DNA from 2 places in the Dietzia sp. IBK-p2-16D genome. Region 1 is predicted to be linked to the other one. Evidence: riboswitches for the same ligand, from Rfam matches in the RefSeq annotation. Region 1 holds a riboswitch; the other holds the start of a gene.
The links. A riboswitch is a leader RNA that binds a small molecule or an ion and turns the genes downstream of it on or off. The one in region 1 is predicted to bind cobalamin.
Positions count from the first base shown of each region.

Region 2: another riboswitch for cobalamin. It lies ahead of AC3DE3_RS05760 (ABC transporter substrate-binding protein); the one in region 1 lies ahead of AC3DE3_RS13115 (ABC transporter substrate-binding protein).

Region 1 is NZ_JBYMTL010000006.1:40,266-47,887, reverse strand. Features, by position in the region: gene AC3DE3_RS13135 (serine hydrolase domain-containing protein) at 1-16, opposite strand, end outside; gene AC3DE3_RS13130 (ABC transporter permease) at 129-1,709, opposite strand; gene AC3DE3_RS13125 (ABC transporter ATP-binding protein) at 1,706-2,629, opposite strand; gene AC3DE3_RS13120 (alpha/beta hydrolase) at 2,689-3,783, shown strand; cobalamin riboswitch at 3,796-3,973, shown strand; gene AC3DE3_RS13115 (ABC transporter substrate-binding protein) at 4,029-5,069, shown strand; gene AC3DE3_RS13110 (FecCD family ABC transporter permease) at 5,074-6,159, shown strand; gene AC3DE3_RS13105 (ABC transporter ATP-binding protein) at 6,156-6,932, shown strand; gene AC3DE3_RS13100 (cobalamin biosynthesis protein) at 6,910-7,622, shown strand, end outside.
Region 2 is NZ_JBYMTL010000002.1:302,381-310,002, forward strand. Features, by position in the region: gene AC3DE3_RS05740 (TetR/AcrR family transcriptional regulator) at 1-380, shown strand, start outside; gene AC3DE3_RS05745 (MBL fold metallo-hydrolase) at 377-1,198, opposite strand; gene AC3DE3_RS05750 (ABC transporter ATP-binding protein) at 1,198-2,073, opposite strand; gene AC3DE3_RS05755 (FecCD family ABC transporter permease) at 2,070-3,098, opposite strand; gene AC3DE3_RS05760 (ABC transporter substrate-binding protein) at 3,095-4,054, opposite strand; cobalamin riboswitch at 4,144-4,281, opposite strand; gene ggt (gamma-glutamyltransferase) at 4,282-6,321, opposite strand; gene AC3DE3_RS05770 (carboxymuconolactone decarboxylase family protein) at 6,474-6,890, shown strand; gene AC3DE3_RS05775 (long-chain fatty acid--CoA ligase) at 6,978-7,622, shown strand, end outside.

The DNA.
Region 1 (7,622 bases):
CGAACTCGTCCGACATCGGTTCCTCCCTGGATCGCCTGCGGCCGGCGGAGCCGGCGGCCGTGTCGGCCTCGCCGATGAGGCGTAGCGGCCGTGCCGGCCAGTCTGTCAGGTCGGGTCGGCCACCGCGGTCAGGTCCGCGGCACGTCGCGGCGCCGGAATCCGACCAACCCCACGGCGACGAGGACGGCCGCGAGGACGAGGAGCACGGTCACGCCGACCGTGTCCACGGGACCGACGGGGGCGGTGCCCACCGCGCCGAACGGGGACAGGCGCATCTGGTCCTCGCTGAGCCGGAGCGTGGGTCCCATGAAGGTGACGACGACGGCGAGGACGAACGGCGCCCAGGCGAGGACCTGCAGCCGCGGGGCCGTACCGAACAGTCCGATGGAGACCGCGACGAACACCAGCGCGGCGGGGATGTACCACGCCCCGGCCCCGATGATGCGCACCGCGAGGCCCGCGTCGTCCAGCACGGCGGCCGCGGTGATCCCGAAGGCGGCCGCGCCGGCGAGGACCACCACGACGGTGCCGGCGGCCACGACGGCCGCGTGCGCGGCGAGCCATGACCACCGCGAGCGCCCCGTGGACAGCTCCACCTCGAGCCGGCCGGCGGTCTCCTCGGCGCGCAACCCGGTGAGGGTCTGCAACGCGAAGCCGGCTCCGAGGAATCCGGCGAAGGCGACGAGCATCTGCACGATCGAGTCGACCAGGGTGCCCGCATCGGCGAGGAACATCGCCAGGTCGGGGTTGGAGAGCATCGTCTCGACCACCACGTTCATCAGCGCGCCGTACATGGCCATCAGCGCCACCACGCCGATCGTCCAGCCGGCGAATGCGCCGAGGTGCTGGTGCACGGCGGACCCGGTCCGGGACGCGCGCCATCTCGACGCGGTGGCGGGGCCGGTCCGGGCCGGGACCAACCCCTGGCCCACGTCCCGGCGGCCGGCGAGCCACAGGGAGACGGCCGCGAGTCCGGCCGCGACGGCGACGGCCACGATCAGAGGCACCACGGACGCATCGCCGAACGGCCGGGTGAGGCCGTGCCACCCCAACGGGGAGGTCCAGCTCAGCCAGTTGCGGTTGACGTCACCGATCCCGCGGGTGATCAGGGTCAGTCCGGCCGCGGCCATCGACACCGCCCACACGGTGCGGGTGTGCGCGAGTACCTGGGCGACCACGGCGGTGCCCGCGGCGTACACCCAGCCGGCGGCGACGATCGAGCCCACGTACAGCGCCGCGCCGCCGGGATCGATCTCGAGGGTGAGGGTCGCCGTCCACAGCGCCAGTCCCAGGACGGTGAAGACCCCGACGACGACGACAAGTGCGGCCGCCGTCGGGGCGAGCCGACCGACCCGGCCCGACAACAGCAGTTCGGACCGTCCGGACTCCTCCTCCCTGCGGGTGGAGCGCGCGGTCAGGGCGATCGCCATGACGGGGATGCCGAAGGCGACCATGAACGAATACTCGTTCATCATCACGCCGCCGAGGGTGTCGAGTCCGGCCACCCGGCCCGTGAGCATGATCATCGACTCGCCGACCGAGGTGCCGTACGCGGCGAGGTCCTGCGGGGTGTCGTAGAGGGCTGCGATCGAGAGCCCCGTGATGAGGTACAGCGCGGCGAGGCCGAGGACCCAGGCGGCCGCGACCCGCCACCCCGTGCGCAGGGCGATGTGGGTCAATAGTCCGGTGCCGGCGAACGGCGAGGTCATCCCCGGTCCCCTGCTCCGGAGTAGGCGCTGAGGAACAGGTCGTCCAGGCTGGGCGGGGTCGCGGTGAGCGTGTGGATGCCGGCCGCGTGCAGGACGCCGGTGACCTCCCCCAGCTGCGGGGCAGGCACGTGGCAGCGGACCTCGAACCGACCGTCGGCGGCCTCCTCGATCCGCAGGCCGTCGACCCCCGTCACGCGCTCGAGTGAACCCGGATCGGCGTCGGTGACGGCATGGACCTCGGTCGTGGTGTGGCGCCGCAGGTCGGCCAGCGTCCCCGAGGTGACGGTGCGTCCGTCGCGGATGATGCTCACCCGGTCGGCGAGCGCCTCGACCTCGCCCATGATGTGGCTGGACAGCAGCACGGTGGCGCCACCGTCGACGGCCTCGCGGACGCACTCCTGGAACGTCTGCTCCATGAGCGGGTCGAGGCCGGAGGTGGGCTCGTCCAGGACGAGCAGCTCCGCGTCGGACGCCAGCGCGGCGATCAGTGACACTTTCTGTCGATTGCCCTTGGAGTAGTCGCGCGTGCGCTTGGTGGGGTCCAGGCGGAAGCGGTCGATCAGTCCGTCGCGCCTGTCGGGGTCGAGTCCTCCGAGCGCCCGGCCCAGCAGGTCGATGCACTGGCCGCCCGTCAGCCGCGGCCACAGGGTCACCTCACCGGGGACGTAGGCCAGCCGGGCGTGCAGCTGGACCGCGTCTCGCCACGGGTCGCCGCCGAACACCGTCACCCGGCCGGAGTCGGCGCGCATGAGCCCGAGCAGGATCCGGATCGTGGTGGATTTTCCCGACCCGTTGGGGCCGAGGAACCCGTGGACCTCCCCCCGGCGCACGTCCAGGTCGAGCTCGTCCAGGGCCCGGGCCCGGCCGAAGGTCTTGACCAGGCTCTCGACCCGCACCACGCTCTCGTCTTCTGAACGCATGACCAGCTCCTTCGTCCGATTACCCTGATCATCCCAGGGATCCGCGTCACAATGTGGGCATGCGCTCTCCCATGTCCGGCCACCGTGCCTTCTCCCCGTCGATCGCGGATCGCGTCACCAAATCGGTCATGACCGCTGCGGGGTTCCTGCCCGGCCGGCTGCTCCGAGTAGTGGGTGGGACCCCGAGGCGGCTGGACGGCCAGGTTCTCGACCCGCACTTCCAGGCCGGGCTCCGGGTCATCTCGATGACGTCCGAGGGTGAATACGAGGACCTCACCGTCGACAGGGCTCGTTCGGCTGTCGAGCGGTCGGCGTTCACGGTCTCGGGCAAGAAGATCGACCTCGCCGTCGTCTCCGACATCGTCCTCCCGCTCGGCGGCACCGGTCCGGACCGGGCCGACCTGCCCGCTCGCCTCTACTCGCCGGTCGAGGGGGACGAGCCGCTGCCGGTGCTGGTGTACTTCCACGGCGGCGGCTGGGTGCTCGGCAGCGTCGACTCGCACGACGCGACCTGCCGCTACATCGCACGGGCGGGCCGACTCAAGGTGATCAGCGTCGACTACCGGCTGGCACCGGAGTTCCGGTTCCCCACCGCCGCCGAGGACGCCCTCGCCGCGTTCCGGTACGTCCGCGACCACGCCGACGAATTCGGCGTGGACCCGACGCGCATCGCGGTGGGCGGTGACAGCGCCGGCGGCAACCTGGCGGCGGTGGTGTGCCAGCAGACGCGCGACGCCGGGGAGAAGATGCCGGACTTCCAACTGCTGTTCGTCCCCGCCACCAACATGTCCGCGCGGACCCGCTCGTACGAGCTGTTCGGCGACGGCTTCTTCCTCACCCGGGCCAACATGGACTGGTACGAGGAGACCTACATCCGGTCCGACGAGGACCGGTTCGACCCCCGCGCCTCCCCCCTGCTGGCGGAGGACTTCTCGGGACTGCCGCCCGCCCACGTGGCCACGGGCGGGTTCGACCCGCTGCGCGACGAGGGCGAGGCGTACGCCCGGAAGATGGCCGACGCCGGTGTCCCGGTCTCGCTGCGCCGCCACGATTCGCTGGTCCACCCGTTCGTCAACGCCGTCGGGGCCACCCCGCTCGCGCGCTCGGCACTGTCCGAGGCGGTCGGCGCGATGCGGATGGGGCTGGCGTACTGACCCTGGAGCGCGTGTTACCTTGTGATCGCCAGCGAGACCGATCGGTCGCGGGAATCCGGTGCGAATCCGGAACTGACGCGCAGCGGTGAGGGGGATGGCGGGGCACTATGCCACTGGGCCGCAAGGTCTGGGAAGGCGCTCCGTCCAGGTGATCCCGAGTCCGAATACCGGCTGGCCCTCGCGGTGACAACCGCCAGGTCATCACCGGGCTTCGCGTTCCAGGCCCGCGACCTCGGAGCACAGCCATGCGTTCTTCCGCCTTGTTCACCCTCGCCGGCGTCACCATCCTCGCCCTGACCTCCTGCACGGCTCACGATCCGGCGGCAACCGCCGGCGCGGGCACCGATCCGATCGACAACTGCGGGGAGCAGGTGCAGGTCGAGGCCCCGCCCGAACGGGTCGTCTCGCTCAACCAGGGCTCCACCGAGATCCTGTACGCCCTCGGCCTCGGCGACCGGGTGGTCGGCACCGCCACCTGGACCGACCCGGTCCTGCCCGAGTTCGCCGAGCTGAACAGGACGGTCCCCCGCCTGGCCGACAACGCGCCGTCGATGGAGGCCGTCCTCGACGTGGAGCCGGACTTCGTCACCGCCTCCTTCGGCAGCACCCTCGGCGAGGGCGGGGTCGCCGCCCGCGAGCAGTTCCACGAGTTCGGCGTGGGCACGTACCTCTCCCCCACCGACTGCGTGGGCAAGGTCGCCGACTCCGGGGACGGCGTCCGCGAGACCCCGCTGACCCCGGACCTGCTCTACCGCGAGATCACCGAGCTCGCGATGATCTTCGACGTGGAGCAGGCCGGTGACGAGCTGGTGGCGGATCTGCAGCGCCGACTCGACGAGGCCGCGGAGAGCGTCGACGCCCGCGGGGTCTCCGCGATGTACTGGTTCGCCAACTCCGAGTCCCCGTACCTGGCCGGCTGCTGCGGTGCCCCCGGCCTCATCTCGACCACCCTGGGCATGGAGAACGTCTTCGACGACACCACCCAGGAGTGGCCGCAGATCAGCTGGGAGGTCGTGGCCGAGCGCGACCCGGACGTGATCGTCGTGGGCGACCTGACCCGCAAGAGCCAGACCGCCGAGACCGCGGAGGCCAAGATCGCCTACCTCGAGTCCAACCCCGTCACCCGGGAGATGGCGGCGGTTCGCGGGAAGCGATTCATCGACATCACCGGCGCCGAGATGAACCCGTCGCTGCGCACGATCTACGGGGTGGAGACCGTCGCGGCGGGACTCACCGAGCTTGGACTCACCACACCGGGGGCCGGCGCGCCGGACCCGGCCAACTGACCCGATGACCCTCGCACCCGAGAGGACCACCGCCCCGGTGGTCCCGGCGCCACCGCACCGGCGACCGCCCCTGCGGCGACCGTCCGCACTGGTCACCCTGTGGCTCGGCGGCCTGGGGCTGCTGGCGGTGTCGACGGCGCTCGTCATCACCATCGGCCCGTCCGGACTCACCGCCGCCGACGTTATCCAGTCCGCGCTGGCCCGCCTCACCGGAGCCGACTCCGGGCTCACGCGGATCCAGGAGGGGATCATCTGGAACCTGCGGCTGCCGCGCACCCTGATGGCCGCACTGGCCGGGGCCGGGCTCGCGCTGTGCGGCGTGATCCTGCAGTCGCTGCTGCGCAACCCACTGGCCGACCCGTACATCCTCGGCATCTCCTCCGGGGCCTCGACCGGGGCGGTCCTCGTCGTGGTGCTCGGGGTCGGGGCGGGCGCGGTCGGGCTCACCACGGGGGCGTTCGTCGGGGCGCTCACCGCGTTCGGCTTCGTCCTGGTCCTGGCCTTCGCGTCCGGCGGCACTACCGACCGGGTGGTGCTGGCCGGGGTCGCGGCCACCCAGTTGTTCTCCGCCGTGACCTCGTTCGTCGTCTACATCGCCGCCGACGCCGAACAGACCCGCGGCGTGCTGTTCTGGCTGCTCGGCTCGCTGGCCTCCGTCCGCTGGTCGGACGTGGCGGTGTGCGGCGTCGTGGTCCTGCTCGGGCTGGTGGCGTGCCTGCTGCACACCTCCAGCCTCGACGCGTTCACCTTCGGCCAGGACGCCGCGGCCGCCCTCGGCGTCAACGTGGCGCGCACGCGGCTGGTGCTCATGGTGGTGACGGCGCTCGTCACGGCCGTCATCGTGAGCACCTGCGGGGCGATCGGCTTCGTGGGCCTAGTGCTGCCACACGCCGCCCGTGCCCTGGTCGGCGGCCGGCACCGGGCCCTCGTCCCGACCGCGGCGCTGATGGGGGCCGTGTTCGTGGTGTGGATCGACGCGGTCTCCCGCACCGTGATCGCACCCCAGGAGTTGCCGATCGGAGTGGCCACCGCGCTCATCGGCGTCCCGGCCTTCGTCGGGCTCCTCCTCCGACGGGGACACGGCCGATGACCACGGGTGCCCCCTCGACGCTCGAGGCTCGAGGCGTCTCGTGGTCCGTGCGCGGCCGGACCGTCCTCGACGACGTCAGCGTGGCTCCGGCCCCCGGCACCATGGTCGGGGTGCTGGGGCCGAACGGCTCCGGCAAGTCGACGCTCCTGCGCATCCTGACGGGCCTACTCCGCCCCGACACCGGATCGGTGCACCTCGACGGCACGGACATCCGATCACTCCCCCGCAAACGCCTGTCCCGGCGCCTGGCGCTGGTGGCGCAGGAGGCGACCACCGACCAGAACCCCACGGTCCGGGAGGTCATCGAACTCGGCCGCATCCCGCATCGCCCGGCCTGGTCGGGCCCCGCTCCCGGGGACGACGGGGTGGTGCGGCGCGCGGCGGCCACGACCGGCCTCGGCGACCGCCTGGACCAGCGGTACGCGACGCTGTCCGGCGGCGAGCGGCAGCGGGTGCAGATCGCGCGGGCCCTGGCCCAGGAGCCCGGGGTGCTGGTCCTCGACGAACCGACCAACCACCTCGACATCCGCCACCAGCTCGACCTGCTGGCCCTCGTCCGCGCCACGGACACCACGGTGATCGCGGCCCTGCACGATCTCACCCTGGCGGCCACGTTCTGCGACCATCTCATCGTGTTATCCGGTGGGCGACTGGTGATCGGCGGCGCGCCCCACGAGGTGCTCACCGCCGATCTGATCCGGGAGGTGTACGGAGTGGAGGCCGAGGTGACCCACGACGGGCGGGGGGCGCATGTCCGCTATCTCGCGCGCTGACGGGACCGCACTCGCGACCCGCGCGGCAGGCATCGCGGCCGGGTTCGCTCTCGACCGCCTCGTCGGCGACCCGGGGCGGTTCCACCCCGTCGCGGGCTTCGGCCGGGTGGCGCTCGCCGTGGAGTCGCGACTCCTCCGGCCCGGCCGGACGCCCAATACGCAGCGGGCGGCGGGCCTGCTGTTCACCGGCCTCCTCGTGGGGGGCACCGCCGCTGCGGTGACGGGCGTCGGACGTCTCGCCGGACGGAACCGCGTCGCGGCAGTGGCGTGGGACGCCGCCGTGGTGTGGTCGTGCCTGGGCGGGTCGTCGCTGCTCGCGGTCGCGCGGCGGCAGGGTGACCTGCTCGCCCGGGGCGACCACGCGGGTTCCCGGGACCTGTTGCCGTGGTTGTGCGGTCGCGATCCGGCCGCGCTCGGCCCGGAGGATCTCGCGCGGGCGGTCGTCGAGTCGGTCGCGGAGAACACCTCCGATGCGGCGGTGGCGACGCTGTTCTGGGCCGCGGTGGCGGGTTCGCCCGGTGCCGCCGTCCACCGCGCGGCCAACACGCTGGACGCGATGGTGGGTCACCGTTCGGATCGGTACCGCCACTTCGGCACCGCCGCGGCGCGGTTCGACGACGTGCTGGGGTTCCTGCCGGCCCGGGTGGCCGGCGCGCTCGGGGTGGTCTGTGCCCCGACCGTGGGCGGGAG
Region 2 (7,622 bases), on a different contig from region 1:
TGCGCTCAGCGTTCCGTGAGCTCTACGGGCGCTCGGAGGACGACATCGACGCCGCGCAGAACCTGCTGGTGGCGGGCGAGCAGATCGGGCTGCTCCTGAGCGCCGAGGCGAGGGCCTGCGTCGCCGAGCAGATCCTGGAACCGCTGTACGAGGCCGTCGGCGGCCGGGCACCGCAGCTGAGCCCGTTCCGGGTGCGGGTGATGGTGGACCTGAGCCTGGCCGCCGGGGCATCGGTGCTCAGGCATCGATCGGGCGGGACCGGGTCCGGTACCTCCGGCACCGCGCTGGAGGCCGACGGGCACGATCCGGCGGACGCTCCGGGGTCCTATCTGGACGTCGCCTTCGACCTTCTCCGGGACGGCGCCGGGCGGCTCCTCTAGCGGGAGGTGGTCCCGCGGCCGCAGCGGACGACCTCGCCGTCGACGCCCGCCCGCGCGCCGTGCTCCCGTAGCCGCCCGGCCAGGAGGTCGGGCGGCGGGTTGTGGTGGCCCAGGTGGACGGCCACCACGTCGGTCCGCTCATCGACCGCCCCGACCTCGCGGAACCGCCGGAGCATCGCGGCGAACCGGGCCAGGCCCAGGTGGGCGGGGGAGATCTCCTCGCGGTCACCCAGCGTCTCCTCGAGGAAGACCGCGTCGAAGCGGGCCCCGCGCACCGCGGCGAACCACTCCTCGTCCCACGGCCCCGTGTCGCTCGCCCACAGCAGGCGGGTGCCGTCGGGCCCGGTCACGTCGTAGAGGACCGCGTCCCCGTCGCGGAAGACGCGGTGCCGGGCGGGGAGCACGCGCACCTCGTACGCGCCCACCGAGAGCCGGTCCCCGGCGGCGACCGGGACGAAGCGCACCGGGTCGTCCGGGCCCACCCAGGGACGGCACACGTCCAGCGCGTCGGCGGGACCGATCACCTCGAGCTCACCCGCCTCGGGGATCCACGAGCGGAACAGCAGGACCTGCGGTCCGAGATGGTCGGCGTGGGCGTGGGTGATGAGCAGATGTCTGACCGCCGCCAGAGACCGTCCGAGCCGCACGGCCGAGCCGGGGGCCTCCGGTCCGCAGTCGATGAGCACCTCGTCGTCGACCAGCGCGGAGGTCTGGCCGCGCAGCACGCCGAGCCGGCGTGCCCCGTCGCACGAGGAACACAGGCAGAACGGGTTGGGCCATCCGTCGGCGGCGCCGGTCCCCAGCAGGACGACCTCCATCAGGCGCCCGCCTCCGGCGCCGCGCCGGGGGCCGCGCCGGGGGCTGGGTTCGGCCCGGCTTCGCGCAGCGGCAGCACCGCGCGGCCGTCGCGGCGGTCGAGGACCTCCACGCGCGCGTCATAGACCTGCGCCACCCGCTCGGCGGTGAGGACCTCCTCGGGCGGACCGTCGGCCACCACACGGCCCCCGTCGAGCAGCACCAACCGCTGCCCGTAGTGAGCGGCCGAGGTGAGGTCGTGCATCGCCGCCACCACGGTCAGCCCGGTCTCGCGGCGCATGGAGTCCACCAGGTCGAGGACCTGCTGCTGGTGGCCGATGTCCAGCGCGCTCGTCGGCTCGTCGAGCAGCAGCACCCGCGGTTCCTGCGCGAGCGAGCGGCCCAGCACCACCCGCTGCAGTTCGCCCCCGGACAGGGTCGTGGCGATGCGCGAGGCCAGGGCGTGCAGCCCCAGGCGGTCGATGACCTGCTCGACCACCTCGCGGTCGTGGGCGGACTCGGTGCCGAAGCGCGCGATGTGGGGGGTGCGACCGAGTCCGATGAGTTCGCGCGCCGTGACCCCCTCGGGGACGACCGGGCGCTGCGGCATCATCGCGACCGTCCGCGCCACCCGGCGGCGTCCGGCCCGGCGCGGGGTCAGCCCGTCGACCTCGATGCGACCGGTGGCCGGGATGAGACCGGCGAGAGCGAACAGCAGGGTCGTCTTGCCGGACCCGTTGGGGCCCACGAGGGACACCCAGGAGCCGGCGGGCACGGTGAGGTCGATGCCGTGGAGGATGGCGGTGCGGTCGCGGGTGACCCGCAGATCACGGCAGGTCAGGGCGGCGGGCGCGGACCCTGCGGACCCTGCGGACCCAGCGGACGGTGTGGCGCTCATATGTGCCCCCGGCTGCGACGCAGGACCAGGAGGAAGAACGGGGCGCCGATCGCCGCCGTCACCACGCCGATGGGCAGCTCGGCCGGGCTCATCGCGGTCCGGGCGACGACGTCGGCGAGGATGAGGAACGTGGCCCCGACCAGCAACGATACCGGCAGGAGTAGCCGGTGACCCGGCCCGATGAGCATGCGCACCGCGTGGGGGATGACGATGCCCACGAACCCGATCAGACCGGACACCGACACCACCGCCGCGGTGCCGAGCGTGGCCACGCTGATGAGGACCAACCGCACGCGCGCCGGGGCGATCCCCAGCGTCGCGGCCTCGGTGTCGCCGACCGCCATGACGTCGAGGGTGCGCCGGAACAGGGCGATCACCGCCACCGAGACGATCACGTACGGCAGCACCGTCTGCACGTCGGACCAACCGCTGGTCGTGAGGCGGCCGAGCATCCACGAGTACACCTGGCGGAGGGTCTCGTCGTGGCGCTGCATGAAGAACGTCTGGACGGCGCTGGCGAACGCGGCCACCGCGACGCCGGCGAGGATGATGACGACCTCGCTGCGTCCGCCGCCGACGCTGCGGCCCAGCGTGTAGGTGGCCAGTACGGCGATCATGCCGCCGGCGAACGCGGCGGGCGGCACCATCGCCGATCCCATCGCACCGCCCACGACGATCGCCAGGGTCGCGCCCAGGCCCGCCCCGCTGGACACACCCAGCAGGTACGGGTCGGCGAGCGGGTTGCGGAAGACGCCCTGGTAGGTGGCCCCGGCGATCGCCAGCATCGCGCCGACGACCGCCCCCAGCACCACCCGCGGGATACGGATCTCCCACAGGATGACCTGCTGCCGCTCGGTGAACCCGGAGTCGACCTCGACCAGCGGCAATCGGCCGACGAGCTCGAGCACCACGCCGCCCGGGGTGAGCCCCGCCGGGCCGATGAGGGTGCCCAGCAGGACCGCGGCCCCCAGCAGCAGCGTCGCCCCGCCGAGCACCAGGGCGTGGCGAGGCGACGGGCGGGTCATGAGGTGGGCTGGCTCTCGGCCGCCCCCGCGGTGTCCGGCGTGGCCGGTGCGGCGTCGGGCACCGCCGAGACGATCGCCGCGACCTCGCGCATGAAGTCCACGATGCGCGGGCCCCACCGGCTGGACAGGTCCTCGTCGACCACGTGGACGCGTCCCTCGCGTACGGCCGTCAACCCGTCCCACCCCGGCCGCTCGGCGACGACCTCCGGGGTGATGCCGCAGCACTGGCCGTCGGCGAGGAACACCAGGTCGGGGTCGGCCTCGAGGATGAGCTCCTCCGACAGCTGGGGGTACGGGTCGTCACCGGTGGCGACCGAGGTCAGGCCCAGCAGGGAGTACACCTCGCCGACGTAGGTGGCGTCGGTGACCGTGTAGTAGGTGTCGTCGAGCTCGTGGAAGTACGTCAGCGGGGTCTCGCGCTCCGGCACGGAGGCGACGATCTCGTCGATCTCGACCTGCATCCGTGACACCAGCTCCGCGGCCTCGCCGATGTGCCCGGTGGCGGCGCCGACCTGTTCGAGCTGCGCGTAGGTGTCGTCGAGGGTCTGCGCGGCCGGCAGCTGGAGCACCTCGACGCCGGAGCGTTCCAGCCCGGCCACGATGTCGCCGTTGTCGTCGGTGAGCACCACCAGGTCCGGTGCGTACCCCAGGATCGCCTCGAGGTTGGGCGTGTAACCGGACAGGTCGGTGACCGGGGCGCCGGCGGGGAAATCGGAGCGCTCGTCGACCGCCACGACCCGGTCCCCGGCGCCGACGGCGTAGAGCATCTCGGTGGTGACCGGGGCCAGCGACACGATCGCCTGCGGATCGTCGGCCGCGGCGGTGGTCTGATCGGCCGACGCCGGCTCGTCGCCGCCGGTCCCGCTGCACGCCGAGACGAGCAGGGTGACGGCGGCCAGGGGGGCCGCGAGCAGGAGTGAGCGGGGTCGGCGGGGCCGCCGGTATGGGTGGTGCATGACATCCTCCGGGAGACGGAGGACGAAAGCAGCTCGGCTGCGACGAGGACGTCGCGGCACGCAACCGTCCTTCGTCCGAGGTCAGTTCGTACGGCGCCGCGGTATCGGCCGACCTGGCTTGCCCGTCCGAGGGGACGGGATCACAGTTGCGGGACAGCGTCGGATTCACACCGACTTCCGCCGTGTACCACGGTGTCCGGTGCAGGACCGGACCTGTCGAGGGTAGCTCACCCGCCCAGCACGACCCCCTCGCGCCGCGGGTCGGCGCCGCCGACGAGGGTGCCGTCGGACTGCCGCAGGATCGCGGAGAGCCCGGACGATTGGTCGTCCGTGGAGACCTCGTGGCCGAGCTCGGTGAGCCGCCCGGTCACCGCCGCCGGGTCGCGTGCCACCGCCGGGTGCTCCCCGCCCACCGCCGTCTCGGGGGAGTTGCTCGCCCCGAACGACGGGGCGCCCACCGCCTGTTGTGGGTCCAGGCCCCAGTCGAGCATCCCGACGAGCGTCTTGACCACGAACTGGATGATCCGCGATCCGCCGGGCGAGCCCACCACCGCGCGCAGGTCGCCGCGGGCGAGAGGAGATCCGTCGAAGACCATCGTGGGAGCCATGGACGAGCGGGGCCGCTTGCCCGGCTGCACACGGTTGGCCTGCAGCTCCCCGGCCTCGTCGCGGGGCTCGGCCGCGAAGTCGGTGAGCTGGTTGTTGAGCAGGAATCCCTCCACCATCTGGAAGGAACCGAACGCCGACTCCACGGTGGTGGTCAGCGCGGCCGCGTTGCCCTCGGCGTCGATGATGCTGATGTGGCTGGTGCCGTGCTCGGGTCCGGTGAACACGCCGCGGGCGTCGAAGGCGAACTCGCCGGGCTCGGCCTCGCCCATGGAGCGGTCGGGGTCGATGAGCTCGGCCCGCCCGGCCAGGTACCCGGGACGCAGCAGGGTCAGCGGCGAGCCGAGGGGCGGCGGGACGAAGCGTGGGTCGGCGATGTAGACGTCGCGGTCGGCGTAGGCGAGCCTTTCCGCCTCGGTCACCAGGTGCACCGCCTCCGGCGAGGGCAGGCCTCCGTCGTCGTCGACTCCGGTCGGTGGGTACGCGGCGAGGTTCTTGTCCGCCAGCATCGTCATGGTCGCTGCGACCGCGGTGCCGCCGGAGGACGGCGGCCCCATGCCGCACACGGCGTGGTCCCGGTAGGGGCTGCACACGGGGTCGCGGGTGGTCGCCTGGTAGCCGGCGAGGTCGTCGAGCGTCATCGCGCCCGGCGTGATGCCCTCGCGTTGCGTGGTGACCTGCTCGATGATCGCCTCGGCGATCGCGCCCGTGTAGAACGCGTCGGCGCCCTCGCTGGCCACTGCTGCGAGGGTTTTGGCGTAGGCCGGGTTCGTCAGGCGAGTCCCGGCGGGTTTCCCGGTGCCGCCCTCGAGGAAGTAGGCGGCGGCGTCGGGGTCGCGGGCCAGGTCCTCGGCGGCGTCGGCGATGGACGCGGCCAGACGCGGGCTGATGTCGAACCCGTCGTCGGCCAGCACCACGGCCGGGTCGAACAACTCCCGCCACTCGCGGGTGCCGTGGTCGTCGTGCGCGGACTCGAGCAGCCGCAGGATGCCGGGTACGCCGATCGACCGTCCGCTGCGGCGGGCGTCGGGTTGCGGCTCGCCTGTGTCCTCGGGGGAGATGTGGCGCAGGTAGTCGACGGTGGCGGCCGCGGGCGCCGTCTCGCGGCCGTCGTAGGTCTCGAGCTGCCGGGTGCCCTGGTCGTAGTAGAGCAGGAACCCGCCGCCGCCGAGGCCGGAGGACTGCGGTTCGACCAGCCCCAGCACGGCCTGGGCGGTGACGAGCGCGTCCGCGGCCGTGCCCCCGTCGGCGAGTACCTCGCACGCGGCCAGGGTGGACAGGGGGTGCGCGGTGGACACCGAGTACGACGCGGTGGCCACGGGGGTCATCCCGGTGCGGTACCCGGTCGCGATCTCGGGGTTGTCCGCGATGGGACCGGCGGGACCGGCGTCCTCGCCGGGGCGTGCCACCGGCGTACCGCCGCCGGTCTGGGCGCACGGCGCGGCGTCCTGGACGGGCAGCGGGGGACCGCCGAGGGAGCCGGGTCGTGCGGCGGGATCCGGGGACGCGGGGTCGGGCGCGGGGGCCGACGACGACGAGGTGGGCGCCGCGTCCTGATCCGCGCCTCCCGAGTCGGTCGAGCAGGCCGTGGCCACCAGGACGGGCGCGAGCCCCAGGGCGAGGACCGCACGCGCGATCCGACCGGACTTCCGTGAGCTCATGAGCGGGCCGCCTTCCCGATCCGGATACGTCCCCACAGACTGCTCCGGCGGCGTGGTTCGTGGGCCGCTTCCGGCCCGGCCGAGTCCTAGTCGTGACCCGCGGGGAAGATGGGCGGAGACCGACCGACCGACGCAGTGGAGGGACCCGAGAGATGACGACGACGACGAGCGGTTCAGGCGAGGGGCCTTCGGCCGGGGATCTGCGCGAGCAGGGTTTCGCGACCAGGCGTGAGGTGATGAGCGACGCCTTCGTGGACCGGGCCATGGACCGGGCCGCCGGGACGGCGTCGGAGGCGATCCAGCACGTCGTCACCGAGAACGTCTGGGGCAACATCTGGAATCGGCCCGGGCTCGGCCGCCGGGACCGCAGCCTGCTGAACATCGGGATGCTCGTGGCGCTGCGCGCCGATGCCGAGCTGGCCGGACACGTGCGCGGCGGGCTGACCAACGGGCTGACCCGCGAGGAGATCACCGAGGCGGTCATCCACGCGTCGGGGTACTGCGGTGCGCCGGCGGCGCTGGCGGCGATGAGGACCGTTCAGGCGGTGTTCGACGACCTCGACGGGTAGACACCCACAAGCGGCGGGAACGCCCACGGCGGCGGGTAGTCTCGACCCCAGAGTGACAGGCGACACCCCTCGACCAAGGAGCCCCTCATGCGCAGCACGATGATGCCGGAGCAGCTGAACATCAGCACGATCCTGCAGTTCGGTGCGACCGTCCACAAGGACGCCGTCGTGACCACCTGGACCGATCAGGGACCGCGCAAGATCTCCTTCGGGGATCTGGGTGGACGCGCCGCGCAGCTGGCCCACGCGCTGCGCTCCCTGGGGATCGACGCCGACCAGCGCGTCGCCACGTTCCAGTGGAACAACTCCGAGCACATGGAGGCGTACCTGGCGATCCCGTCGATGGGCGCCGTGCTGCATCCGCTCAACATCCGGCTGTTCCCGGACCAGCTCGAGTTCGTGGCCAACCACGCCGAGGACAAGGTCGTGATCGTCGACCCGAGCCTGATCCCGCTGCTCCAGCCGCTCCTGCCGCGGTTCTCGACGGTCGAGCACGTGATCGTCACCGGCGGCGGCGCCGCGGGCCTCGAGGCCCCCGAGGGTATCCAGGTGCACGACTACGAGGCGCTGCTCGCCGCGCAGCCCACGGAGTTCGAGTGGCCCGAGGTGGACGAGAACGACGGCGCCGCCATGTGCTACACCTCGGGCACCACCGGCGACCCGAAGGGCGTCGTCTACTCGCACCGCTCGATCTACCTGCACTCGATGCAGGTGTGCATGTCCGACGGCATG